Regions from separate parts of the Weizmannia sp. FSL W8-1119 genome, predicted to be linked through region 3. Evidence: riboswitches for the same ligand, from Rfam matches in the RefSeq annotation. Region 3 holds a riboswitch; each other region holds the start of a gene.
The links. A riboswitch is a leader RNA that binds a small molecule or an ion and turns the genes downstream of it on or off. The one in region 3 is predicted to bind S-adenosylmethionine.

Region 1 (3,314 bases), 660 kb from region 3:
CCGTATCCGAATTCGTTTCGAATGCCATCCCTTCTTTTAATAATTCTTCACGCAATTCAACATAATTATAAATTTCGCCATTAAAAATGATCCAGTACCGTTCGTTTTCGTATGTTAAAGGCTGGTGCCCCGCCTCGATGTCGATAATGCTCAGGCGCCTGAAACCGAACTGGATATGTTCGTCTTCATAAAAGCCTTCATCATCCGGGCCACGGTGCTCGATCATATGGTTCATCTGTTTAAACCGTTGCCTGTCTTCGTCTGATAATGTAACGGGATGGTCATGGACGCAGCCAATAAATCCGCACATGTAAAAAGTCACCTACTTTAATCATTTCGATATACTTCTATTGTAAATTTATTTCTTGAAAAAACAAATCCATTTCCGCCAAAATTTGACGGCCAAAATCTGCACATGTAATATAGTTTAGCATGTTTTCCGGCAGTTTGCAGGGATTTTGTTAAAAAAGGGACATACAGGATTTCTAATAAATGGGCCGGACCGCATCATCCAAACTTTGCGCCGGTCGGTTCTTATGCCCGCGTTGCAGACGCTCATCATAAGCGCCCCGGTTCTGTTCCCGGTCTTTCTGTCAAACAGCCCCATCCGTTGTATTCTCTGCCCCCGCATGTGGGCGCTTCCCGTCACCGGCGTTTTATCCTCCGAATGCCTCCCTTATTCCCCCCGCTGCATGAAAAAGAGCGGCCTGTATACCAGGCACGCTCTTTTTCCCATTATTTTCCGATATGATTGCGGACGAATTCATTCAACGCCCCGGCTTTGTCCGTTTTTTCCCAAGGCACATCCAAATCATCGCGGCCGAAATGCCCGTACGCAGCGGTCTGTCTGTAAATCGGGCGGCGCAAGTCGAGCATTTTGATAATGCCGGCCGGGCGCAGGTCAAAATGGGCTTCAACCGCCTCGATCAGCACTTCTTCCGGAACTTTTCCAGTCCCAAACGTATCGATGGAAATGGAAACGGGCTTCGCCACCCCGATCGCATACGCAAGCTGTACCTCACATTTTTCCGCAAGGCCGGCCGCAACAATATTTTTCGCAACATAGCGGGCGGCATAAGCAGCGGAACGGTCCACTTTCGTCGGGTCTTTCCCGGAAAATGCGCCGCCGCCGTGGCGTGCATAGCCGCCGTACGTGTCGACAATGATTTTGCGGCCGGTCAGCCCGGCATCCCCTTGAGGGCCGCCGATAACAAAGCGGCCGGTCGGATTAATCAAATACTTTGTATCCGCATCGAGTAAGTCTGCCGGCACAACCGGTTCAATGACGTATTTTTTCATATCCTCCTGAATTTGCCCGGCACTGATGTCAGGATTATGCTGCGTTGAAATGACAATCGTATCAATCCGGGCAGGCTGGTTGTTCTCATCATATTCAACTGTCACCTGTGTCTTCGCATCCGGGCGCAAATACGGGATCACTTCATGTTTGCGGAGTTCAGCAAGACGGCGGGCAAGCTTGTGGGCAAGCGAAATGGGAAGCGGCATCAGCTCTTCTGTCTCATTGCAGGCAAACCCGAACATCAGGCCCTGGTCGCCGGCTCCGATTGCCTCAATCTCTTCGTCGCTCATCCCGCCTTCGCGGGCTTCCAAAGCCTGGTTAACGCCGCGCGCAATATCTTCGGACTGTTCGTCAATCGATGTCAAAACAGCGCAGGTTTCCGCATCAAACCCGTATTTCGCGCGCGTATAGCCGATCTCTTTAATGGTCTTGCGCACCACTTTCGGAATATCCACATATGTATTGGTGGAAATTTCCCCCGTGACGAGCACGAGCCCTGTCGTGACGGAAGTTTCGCAGGCAACGCGGGCATTCGGGTCTTTTTCTAAAATGGCATCCAAAATGGCATCGGAAATCTGGTCGCAAATTTTGTCCGGATGGCCTTCCGTCACCGATTCCGATGTGAACAAATGCCGTCCTTTTAACATCCGCTTTTCCTCCTTATATGGTTACATATTGGAAACGGTACTCATACCCTAAACTCGATTCATTTTAAGTACAAAGCCAAAAATAAAAACCTTTCCCATTCATATGAGTGGAAAGGTTTTGACTTCAATCAATCGCGCCTTTCACTCTTATCGTTCAAGGAAACATTCCTTGCTGCAGGTTAGCACCTTTGCCTGGAAGTCAAGCGGCAGCTGCGTTGCGAGCGCATTGCCTGTTCCAGAGGCGGGTTGCTGGGTTTCATCGGGCCCGTCCCTCCACCAGCTCGGGATAAGAGTATCCGTTCAAAGTAAAATCATACGCAATTTAGCAGGCGCTGTCAATGCTTTTTTCACCATTTGCCCTTTTGCCCCCTGCATTTTTCCCGGAAAAAAGTATGTAATAAACGGATGAATATGTTATACTGATATCGTTTAAAGCGAAATAAGTTATTCAAAGGGGCGGTTTATGAAAATGGATCTGATTGGCGCTTCTGACGATTTAAAGTTTTTGTTGTCGGGGGAAAATGTGCGCATGCAGCTTTCCGTGCCGCAATTAATGGAAAAAATTATTGAACGGAAAGAAGCTGTGCTGACAACGGAAGGGGCCATTTCTGCTACAACAGGAAAATACACAGGAAGGTCGCCGAAAGATAAATTTATTGTCGTCGACTCCGAATCAAAAGACCGTGTCGACTGGGGCAAAATCAACCAGCCGGTATCTCCCGGCGTGTTCAACAGGCTCTATGAAAAAATGGTCCGGCATTTAAAAGGGAAAGACGAAATTTTTGTGTTTAAAGGTTTTGCGGGTGCCGATCCAAAAAGCCGCCTTCCGATCCAGACCGTGAATGAGTTCGCCTGGCATAATTTATTCGCGCATCAATTGTTTATCCGGCCGGATGCGGAGGAACTCAATCAACACGATGCGCAATTTACCATTCTTTCCGCGCCGCTGTTTAAAGCAGACCCGGCGCTTGACGGCACGAATTCCGAAGCGTTCATCATGATTTCACTTGAACGCCGGATGATTCTGATCGGCGGAACGGAATATGCAGGCGAAATGAAAAAAAGCATTTTTTCCATCATGAATTATTTGCTGCCGCAAAAAAGCATCCTTCCCATGCACTGCTCCGCCAATACCGGGAAAAACGGCGATACGGCCCTGTTTTTCGGCTTGTCCGGGACCGGGAAAACGACACTTTCCGCCGATCCGGAGCGCGCGCTTATAGGGGACGATGAGCACGGCTGGTCCGACAGCGGCGTCTTCAATATTGAAGGCGGATGCTATGCAAAGTGCATCGGGCTTACAGAAGAAAAAGAACCGCAAATTTACCGGGCAATCCGGTTTGGGACCGTACTTGAAAATGTAGTCG
Region 2 (3,314 bases), 1.2 Mb from region 3:
AAAAGCAACGATAAGTCGAGAAGCCCCCACTTCAATCAAACCGTAAGGTTGATAAGTGGAGGTTAGTTCACTTGGTCCACAAGGCCGGTAAAAGCGAGCAGGAAGAAAAAGATGCCGGTTACAATCAGTGCGCCTGCCAAATATTGCAGAGATTCAGTGCTTGAACTGTACATGCTGCCGACAAGCCCCGCATAAATGGCAAACACGCTCCACCACAGCCCGGCGGGCCCTTCATTGATTGGCATTCTGTGGCCGAAAATGCCTTGCAAAAGGCCGCCGATCCCGAGTACAAAAAGCGTCCGCTGCACAAACAGGGCAGTCTCACCTGCACTGAAATGGAAAGCAGCCGCAATGGCAATCGGGGCCGCGATCGACCCGGCGATCATAAATGCCATCCATTGCAGCGACGAAATAAATGTTTTCATAGGCACACCGTTCTTTCCGTTCAAAAAAATGGAAAATACCAGTAAATATAATTATAGCAAAACAGATTTTACATTTTAAACATAAAACATTTCGCGAACGGGGGAGGGAAAGCGGGCATGGCGGACGGCGGCATAAACAGGGGCTGCAAACCGGACGGGCGCGGGTAAGCCATGTTTTGGCCCGCAAAAAAATCACAAAATGCACCTCTGTGCATTTGCCGCTAAAAGAAGTTTGCGCTGCCTTCACTTAGGCGTTCGATCTCGAAAACATTTGTGATGAATTATTTTTGCCGGTGCTTGGTTAAGGGATGGCTGGTTTAGGTGGAAAAGCGGGGCCGCTTTCCTTCACATAGAGGGCATCTGCATAAAGGAAGCAAAAATGGCGTTGTTCGTTCGCATAGAAACGCCTCAGCCCGTTTATTGTCAAAAACGGCTTTAAAAAAACAATTTGGGCAATGGATCCCTTGCCCGAACATGTTCCTTATTCTGCGACGCTTACGCTGGCGCTGGCAACTGCCCGCTTGTGTTTTCTGATTGTATAGAAAATAAGGATTGCCCATATTGCCGCAATGGCTGTATAGGTAACGCCGTACCAGCCGCTTCCGGCGCCGGCCATTTTTAATAAAGTTTGCACGTTGCTGAACACAATCATGCCGCTGACAATGACAGCCAGCAAATGAGCCGGCAAAATTTTAACCAGATAGGCTGCAATCGGTGCGGCGATCAGGCCGCCAAGCATGAGGGCGATCGTCCAGATCCAGTTAATCTGCATAGCGCCGAGGGATAAAAGGAAACCGATGCTTGACGCCAGGGATACGGCAAATTCACTTGTATCCACCGAGCCGATCACTTTCCGCGGTTCGATGTCATTTCTGGACAGCAAAGCCGGTGTGGCGATAGGGCCCCAGCCGCCGCCCCCCGTTGCATCAAAAAATCCTGCGACAAAGCCGAGCGGGATAAAAAATACGTTAGACCCGGTCTTTTTTTTGATTTTCAACGCCCCGCGCGCGTTGATCAGAAACCGGATAAGAATATAGAGGCCAAGGGCGATCAGAAAAATAGAAATGTACGGTTTTAATGTGCTTGCAGGAAGATGGCTGAGAACGGTTGCCCCGAGAAAGGCGCCGACAGCCCCGGGTACAACCAGTTTCCAAATGATCCCTTTATCGACATTCCCAAATTTCATATGTGAGACCCCGGAAGCCGCCGTTGTAAAAACCTCCGCCAAATGCACAGAAGCTGATGCGACAGCCGGCGCAATTCCGAAAGCCAAGAGGAGTGAGGTAGAAGTCACCCCGTAACCCATTCCGAGAGATCCATCCACCAATTGTGCGGCAAGGCCGACAAGTGCTAAGACAATTAATTTTTGCATGTTCATGTTCCCCGCTTTCTTCATCCATAAATTTGATTCATCCTGATGTAGAGGAATTATACGCATCAGGGCCTATCCTGGTTCAAACGGCCGGCCTTGCAGAAATAAAAAATCTTTCCGCCATTTTTACGGAAAGACAGCGAGTAAAGGATAAGCGCTTATCTTCCAAAATGGTACCCATTTTGCTGGAATTGGCACCTTGCTGCTCGCTGCAGGTTGCCGGACTTCATAGGGCCAGATCCCTCCGTCGCTCTTGATAAGTTATTTGTTGTTTAAAATTTTATCAGAAAATAAATGGAAGTCAATATAATTATTGCAAGTTTTTTTATCGGATTTATACGAATGGGGGGATAAAGAAAAAAACTTCCCATCAGATCACGCTCTGTCGGGAGTTTTTTTCTTTACGCTGGATTGGTTTTAAAAAGCAGGTCATCAGGATCAGGCGGGGCATCATGGCCGCTTTCATTTGCTTCACAAAACGAAAAAGAGTCCAAACGGGTTAGCAGGCCGTCCCATTCTGGCAGTTTGTACGAGCTGCACACCCGTGCCTGCCCCCTTCCCGCCCAGAAAACGGTTTAATCAACCCCGCTTGTTTGTGCCCGCTTATCGCGCAGTTGGATTTCTGTCCTTTCCCTGCCTAAGGGAACCGGTTTTATCAACACAGCCGGCTGGAGCCTATTCCTTTGCTTTAATTCTCAGTGACAAGACGACGAGCACGATTAAAATAGCGAGGCAGACGCTTGTACCAATCGGGTTGCCGCCGCCCAGCAAAAAGGACAGGAAAATGCCTGCCAGTGCAAGCAGCGCAATCCAGACCATGAAAGGATACCCTTTTACACGGAAGGAAGGCAATTTTGCATACGACTTCCGGAGTCGCAGTTCGGCTGCACAGATGGCGGTCCAAACAAGGACGACGGTAAATCCCGGAATGGTCATCAAATAGCTGATGACTTCATCCGGCGTAAGATAGGCCAGAATCACGCCGGCTAAAATAAACAGCGAGGTCAGCAAAATACTGATCAGCGGGACGCCTTTCCGGGAAATTTTTAAAAAGGCGCGTGGCGCTTCTCCGGACTGCGCCATGTTAAACAGTGTGCGCGAAGTGGCATAAATGCCGGAATTGGCGGCAGAAAGAACGGCCGTCAAGAGCACAAAATTCATCACATGGGCGGCAGCGGGGATCCCTGTGCGGCTGAATACCTGTACAAACGGGCTTTCCACGGAAGAAACCTGGTTCCATGGGATAATGCCGCAAATGACCAGGATTGGCAAAATATAAAAAAGCATGACGCGGACAACGGTCTGTTTAATGACACGCGGCAACACTTTCTCGCTGTCTTTTGTTTCCGAAACGGTAACACCGATCAGTTCCGCGCCGCCGTATGAAAACATAACGATCAGAAAAGCGCTGAACGTACCGTGAAGCCCGTTCGGGAAAAAACCGCCGTGCGCGGTATAGTTAGACACCGTGGAAGATGTCCCGGGGAATAAACCGAATAAAATCAGCGCACCAAGCA
Region 3 (3,314 bases):
GGGTGCCATTTGAGATTTCAACATATTCGCATGCAAACCGCCGGCAGTATTGAACGTACCGATCCGTCTTTCCCTGGCTGGCAAACTTTTCAAATAAAGTGCCGCCGAAAAAGAAGGCAATGCCGTTTTGCCTCAGGTGATCTATTTTTTCTTCCAAATGGCGCGAAACCACCGATGTTCCCCAGCCGAATTTGACGAAATCAATATAAGGGGCTGCACTGTTCATGGTATCTTTAAAAAAGTTCAGCGGAATGCCATTGTCAATTAAGATGGTGATTCCGCAATCCCGCGGTTTCTCATTGCGTAAAGGCAGTGTCAAACCATGGTCATTCATCTTCAACCCTCACGATCGTTGGAAATTCTCCTGTTGGATCAATTTTCATAACAAACCCGCAGTCTCTTTCGTTGATGCAAAATTCTAGGTCAGCCGGGTTAAATGCAGGCTGTCCGGGATCAAGAAATTTCTTTGCAACACTGGCATTTACAATCTCCTTGATCACTGATTCCGGCTTTATCGTGCCGGAGCCGGTAAGGATGCTTTCCATGTATAATGCGCATGCCAGGTCATCTTCCCCCGTCGGATGGGAAGCGATCATGTTGATGCGGGCGTTGTCTTTGCCTTTCCATTTGCGCAGGACCCATTTTGCCGTCATTTTTGCATTCGAAAAGCCGGTAACATAGACTTCCTTTGCACAAAGGGCGCGGAAGGCTGCTTTTACCCCGTTTGTGGATGTTTGCACCAGCGTTTTGCCGGCTAACGGCTGTTTGGCGATGGCGGCCGGTGAATGGCCCAAATCAAATCCCGGTATCGGAAGCCCGTTCCCTTCGCCCGTGAGCAAGACATGCGGGTATTTGTCTTTGATACAAAAAGCCGCTTCTTTTGAGTCTGCCAGCCATATCTCTTTTACGCCGCCCAAAAAGGCATGGTGGGCAACCGTAAACGCGCGGATCACATCGATCACAATATTGGCATCCCCGTCTTCCGGCGTGATCTCATTCCCCTGGTAAATGTGGATGTTCATCCATTCCCCCCTCATTCTGTGCAAAAGATACATAAAGTATATTGGAGGGACGCTTGATGCGGAACTTGCCACCCTTTTCTTTTTTTATCGCCCCCGTCTGTTCAAAAAAGAATTGACTCCCGCCGCATTTGATTGTATAATGTTTTCAATGATTTCTAAATAATGATTCGTTCTTCTTATCCAGAGAGGTGGAGGGAAAGGCCCTTTGAAGCCTCGGCAACAGGTTGAAAAACACTGTGCCAATTCCTGCAGACAATCGTCTGAAAGATAAGAGAAGTTGACCATTGTGCGCCGGCTCTTCTTATCTTTGTAAGAAGAGCTTTTTTCGAAGGTGCTTCTCATGGAAAGAAGCGGATTAAAATCCAAGTAAACTTCTATGTCTATTTGGATTAGGATGTCATACATAAATAAACAAATGAAAAGTGCATGCAAACATTGCGAGGTGGAAGATTTGCCGTTAAGTGTACAAAACAGCCCGTTTAGTAAAGAACAGGCGGAAAAGTTAAATGAACTGCTGCAAATGTTAACGGATCAGCAAAAATTATGGCTGAGCGGATATTTAACCTATCCGTTTGCCGAACAAGGAACGAATCCCCCGGGAAGTACAGCTGTTGCTGAAAAGCCGGTACAGACGGCAACCAAAACGGTTACGCTGCTGTTTGGTTCCGAGACAGGCAATGCCCAGGCGCTTGCCGAAGCATTCGCCGCCAGATTAAAAGAAATGCAGTTTGCCGTATCTTTTTCGGCACTCGATGCGGCCAAGCCGAAAGATTTAAAAAATGCAGGGTATCTGCTCATCATTACAAGCACACAAGGGGAAGGGGACCCGCCCGACAACGCATTGTCTTTCTATGAGCTGATCCACAGCAGAAAAGCCCCAAAACTGGACGGGGTCCCTTTTTCCGTTTTGGCGCTTGGGGACCAGACATATGAGTTTTTTTGCAAGGTCGGAAAAGAGATCGACAAGAGGCTGGAAGAGTTGGGCGGGGAACGGCTCTATCCGCGAGTGGATTGCGATGTGGATTATGAAGAAGACGCCCAGGAATGGTTTGAAGGGGTTACAGGCGTGCTCCAGTCATCTGCCTTGCCGCCTTCAACCGCTGCCGATGCCACCCGGCCTGCAAACACCGATTATTCCAAATCCAACCCGTTCCAGGCGGAAGTGCTGGAAAATATCAATTTGAACTGGGAAGGGTCCAATAAAGAAACGCACCATATCGAATTATCCCTTGAAGGTTCCGGTTTTACATTTGAACCGGGGGACAGCATCGGGATTTACCCGGAAAATGACCCGGAACTCGTGGAACGGCTGATCGAAAAGCTCGGCTGGGATCCAAAAGAACCGGTTCCGATCAATAAAAAAGGGGAAGTACTGCCGGCCAGGGAAGCATTGCTCAGACATTATGAAATTACGAGATTAACAAAACCACTGCTTCAGCAGGCAGCCGTGCTTTTCGGAAACAAAGGGCTTACGGCTTTGCTTGAAAATGAAGCGGAGGCAAAGGCATACCTTGAAGGACGGGGCCTGATCGATCTTGTCGAGGAATATCCGCCGGAAAAAGTGGAAGTGCAAGCTTTTGTACAAATGCTCCGGAAAATGCCGCCGCGGCTTTATTCGATCGCAAGCAGTTGGAAAGCGAACCCCGATGAAGTCCATCTTGTCATTGCACTGGACTGCTATACAGCAAACGGAAGGGTGCGCGAAGGAGTTTGCTCCGGGCAAGTCGCAGGCAGGATAAAACCGGGAGACAAGCTGCCGGTTTATGTCCACCGCAATCCGAATTTCAAACTTCCGGCTGACCCGGATGTGCCGGTGATCATGATCGGGCCGGGAACAGGCGTGGCGCCGTTCCGTTCTTTCCTGGAAGAAAGGGAAGCGGAAGGGATCACCGGCCGAACATGGCTGTTTTACGGGGACCAGCATTTTGCGACGGATTTTCTGTATCAGCTTGACTGGCAAAACTGGCTGAAAAATGGCGTGCTCGAACGGATGGATGTGGCTTTTTCGCGCGACCAGGCAGAAAAAATATACGTCCAGCACCGGATGCTTGAAAAAAGCAAAGATTTTTATGCATGGCTTGAAAAAGGCGCCTGTGTGTATGTGTGCGGTGATGAGAAGCACATGGCCCGCGACGTCCAGGAAACGCTGCTTCACATTCTTGAAACAGAAGGCAATATGGCGAGGGAAGAGGCAGAGGATTATTTACAGGAAATGCGACGGGCAAAACGATACCAGCGTGATGTGTATTAACAGAGAGGGGCAGGAAGATGGCTGATAAAAAACTTGATCCG
Region 4 (3,314 bases), 1.7 Mb from region 3:
GTCTTTGTGCTTGTGCTGCCCGAATTGTTTTTGGCCCCGCATCCTGCCAAAACCAGGATCAGCCCCAATAATAGAATCGCAAATTTTTTCATCGCTCTAAGTCCCCCTGCATTTCATTTTTTATAAAAAGGTGTAACCCATTTTTCCAATATTATTTTCTCCGGATTTTCTTGGAAAGAAAGTTGCCCAATGTCTGGACAAGCTGGGTGAAAATAACCAGCGTGATAACGGTAACGATCATGACGCCTGTCTGAAACTGGTTGTAGCCGTACGTGATCGCCAAATCCCCGATCCCGCCGGCACCGACCGCGCCCGCCATCGCGGAAGCCCCGATCAGCCCGATGGTGGCAATCGTTAAATTGAGCACCATGGACGCCTTTGCCTCCGGAAGCAAAAACCGCCAAATAATCTGCCAGTTCGTCGCCCCCATTGACTGCGCAAGTTCGATTGTCCCTTTGTCGACTTCAAGCAGTGAACTTTCAATGAGCCGCCCGATGTAAAAAGCAGTGTACAAAACGAGCGGCACAATCGCTGCCGTTGTTCCGATCGCTGTCCCGACAACCCAGCGCGTAAACGGAATGATCGCGACAACGAGAATAATAAACGGGATCGACCGGAAAATATTGATAATCACATTTAAAATATTAAAAATCCATTTGTTTTCCCAAATGCCGTTTTCCCGGGTAATAACGAGGATCACGCCGACCGGAACGCCGATGATGATGGAAATGATTAATGATACAGCCACCATATACAGCGTCTGGCCCATTGCCGTGAAAAATTGCGGCCAAAACCATGACCAATCAAATGCCATTTTTCTCCACCTCCCGAATGATGGCTTCGTGATCGTTGATGTACTGAATGGCCCGCTTCATTTCTTCCGGGTCGCCTTTCAATTCGACAAGCAGGTTGCCGAAAGGAATGCCCTGAAGTTCGGTGATCATGCCATGAAGCACATTCAGGTCGATTGAAAAATGTTTTGCCGTATTGGATAACAGCGGCATATTGGTGGAAGCTCCTTTAAACAGGATCCGGTAAATGCCGTGCGGATTGTCTTTGCTGCTTTCATCGATCAGTTTTTGCACCGACGGCGGAATCGAATCATTCAGCACGGTTTTCACAAAGCTTCTCGCAATTTGCGTTTTCGGTTCTGTGAACAGGTCGATTACCGGGCCCTGCTCCACAATTTTTCCGCCGTCCAGCACTGCCACTTTATCACAAATGTCACGAATGACGTTCATTTCATGGGTGATCATAAGAATCGTGATGCCCAGCTCGTCCCGGACTTTCCGCAAAAGGGCAAGCACGGCTTCGGTCGTATTCGGGTCAAGGGCCGATGTTGCCTCGTCACAAAGCAGGATGTCCGGGTCTGTCGCAAGGGCTCTTGCAATGCCAACCCTTTGTTTCTGGCCGCCTGACAACTGGTCAGGGTAGTGGTGCATTCTCTCTTCTAACCCGACAAAAGACAATAATTCTGCCACTTTTGCCTTTATTTCTTCCTTCGGGCGGTGTTCCAGCACAAGCGGCATGGCTACGTTTTGAAAAATCGTCTTTGACTGAAGCAGATTGAACTGCTGGAAAATCATGCCGATTTTTTTCCGCTCTTGGCGCAGCTTTGCAGGCGGCAGGCGCACAAGGTCGATCCCGTTAACGAGCACTTTCCCAGAAGTCGGCCGCTCGAGCAGATTTACGCATCGGATCAGCGTGCTTTTCCCGGCGCCGCTGTAGCCGACCACCCCGAAAATTTCCCCTTTTTCAACACGCAGATTGATGCCTTTTAACGCTTCAACCTTTTTGTCCTTCCCTTTGCCGTATACTTTATGAATATCTTCTAATACCAGCATGTTGAAATCTCCTTCTGTTCCTTTTAGCAAAAAAAAACCCGCTTTCATTCGAAAGAGGTTTGCCGGTCAAGTGACTTATCTCTCAGAATGAACCATTCTGCAGGAATTAGCACCTTTCAAAAAAAGATTTGAAGGTTGCTGGACGTCATCGGGCCTGTCCCTCAGTCTCTCTGGATAAGTTATTCATTTGTTATATTTAAATATTAGTGGACGGCTCGGGATTTGTCAATTCATTATTTTATATTTTTTTGTTTTTCAATCGTCAGACAACTTGAAACAAAGCCCGGTTTCCGCGCCACTCCACCTGAATTTCATGCTCAAAAAAGCGGGAAAGCACTTGTTTTTCAATCATCTCGGAAGTCCGGCCCTGCCGGAAAACTTCCCCGTTTCTGATCAGCAATGTTTTTTGGAAAACGGGAGAAATTTCTTCCGGATGGTGCGTGACATATACAAGCGTCGATCCGTGCTTATCTTTTGCCAGCTCTTCTACACTTTCCAGCAAAATTTCCCGGGCAAACAAATCCAGTCCATTGCAAGGCTCGTCCAAAATTAAGATGCGCGGTTCCGCCATTAACGCACGCGCAATTAAAAGTTTCTGCCGCTCTCCTTGCGAACAATGTTCATAAGCACGGCTAAAAAGGGCGGCACAATGCAATTGTTCCATCAAGCGCAGGGCTTTTTCTTCGTCTTGTGCATCCACCGCTTCATACAGCCCGATGGATGCATATTTGCCGCTGATGACCACATCGCGTGCAAGTTGGGTGCGCGGTATCCTTTCCTGGATGGAGGAGCTGACCCAGCCGATTGATTTCCGCAGTTCCGGCAGGCTTGTTTTTCCGAACGCTTTGCCGAGCACCTTGATGCTGCCCTTTGTCGGCCAAATATACCCGTTGATCATATTGAGCAAAGTGGTTTTGCCGGAACCGTTTAAGCCGAGGACAGCCCAATGCTCCCCTTTTTTGACCGTCCAGTGAATGTCCGAGAGCAGTTTTTTGCCGTCGCGCACAAGGCTCACATCGGCAACTTCGATTACATTTTCCATCTGTGCCATCCCCTTACATTTCGTACAAGTTTTAGACACACAGGGGTTCACCCTGCGCACTTTATTTATTCATGCTGGCGAGAAAATCCCCGAGCAGGTCTTCCGCATCTTCTTTTTCCGGCGCTTCCGCATCAGGCGGTGCCGGTTCGGTGGCGGCAGTTCTCCAGTCAAATGCATCAAGATCATCCGATCCAGGCGGCTCACCACCGGATCGAACCGGTTCCGCGTCCGCTTCTTTACTAGTTTGTGGCAATTCGTCTTCCTGTAAAAAAAGCGTCTCATCCATAGAAACAGGTTGTTTCGAGAGGGCAGCAAAAAGCGAAGTCGCCCGGAGCGGATCCTGAATCAGCTCGTAAACAATGCTGCCGAGCATTGCTTCCGAATGTTCATGCTTCAGCCAGTCATGCTGCACTTTTGTCAGTTTGCGC

Region 1: another riboswitch for S-adenosylmethionine. It lies ahead of metK (methionine adenosyltransferase); the one in region 3 lies ahead of NSQ19_RS06870 (assimilatory sulfite reductase (NADPH) flavoprotein subunit).
Region 2: another riboswitch for S-adenosylmethionine. It lies ahead of NSQ19_RS12795 (sulfite exporter TauE/SafE family protein); the one in region 3 lies ahead of NSQ19_RS06870 (assimilatory sulfite reductase (NADPH) flavoprotein subunit).
Region 4: another riboswitch for S-adenosylmethionine. It lies ahead of NSQ19_RS15135 (methionine ABC transporter ATP-binding protein); the one in region 3 lies ahead of NSQ19_RS06870 (assimilatory sulfite reductase (NADPH) flavoprotein subunit).

The regions. Positions count from the first base shown of each region.
Region 1 is NZ_JBBOZL010000001.1:2,091,926-2,095,239, forward strand. Features, by position in the region: gene asnB (asparagine synthase (glutamine-hydrolyzing)) at 1-310, opposite strand, end outside; gene metK (methionine adenosyltransferase) at 736-1,947, opposite strand; SAM riboswitch class I at 2,092-2,240, opposite strand; gene pckA (phosphoenolpyruvate carboxykinase (ATP)) at 2,417-3,314, shown strand, end outside.
Region 2 is NZ_JBBOZL010000001.1:2,605,612-2,608,925, reverse strand. Features, by position in the region: gene NSQ19_RS12800 (purine/pyrimidine permease) at 63-425, opposite strand; gene NSQ19_RS12795 (sulfite exporter TauE/SafE family protein) at 907-1,863, opposite strand; SAM riboswitch class I at 1,953-2,060, opposite strand; gene NSQ19_RS12790 (amino acid permease) at 2,473-3,314, opposite strand, start outside.
Region 3 is NZ_JBBOZL010000001.1:1,429,390-1,432,703, forward strand. Features, by position in the region: partial or broken gene NSQ19_RS06860 (phosphosulfolactate synthase) at 1-334, opposite strand, end outside; gene NSQ19_RS06865 (2-phosphosulfolactate phosphatase) at 327-1,022, opposite strand; SAM riboswitch class I at 1,196-1,296, shown strand; gene NSQ19_RS06870 (assimilatory sulfite reductase (NADPH) flavoprotein subunit) at 1,417-3,273, shown strand; gene cysI (assimilatory sulfite reductase (NADPH) hemoprotein subunit) at 3,291-3,314, shown strand, end outside.
Region 4 is NZ_JBBOZL010000001.1:3,100,443-3,103,756, forward strand. Features, by position in the region: gene NSQ19_RS15125 (MetQ/NlpA family ABC transporter substrate-binding protein) at 1-92, opposite strand, end outside; gene NSQ19_RS15130 (methionine ABC transporter permease) at 152-814, opposite strand; gene NSQ19_RS15135 (methionine ABC transporter ATP-binding protein) at 804-1,844, opposite strand; SAM riboswitch class I at 1,917-2,025, opposite strand; gene NSQ19_RS15140 (ABC transporter ATP-binding protein) at 2,107-2,886, opposite strand; gene NSQ19_RS15145 (hypothetical protein) at 2,948-3,314, opposite strand, start outside.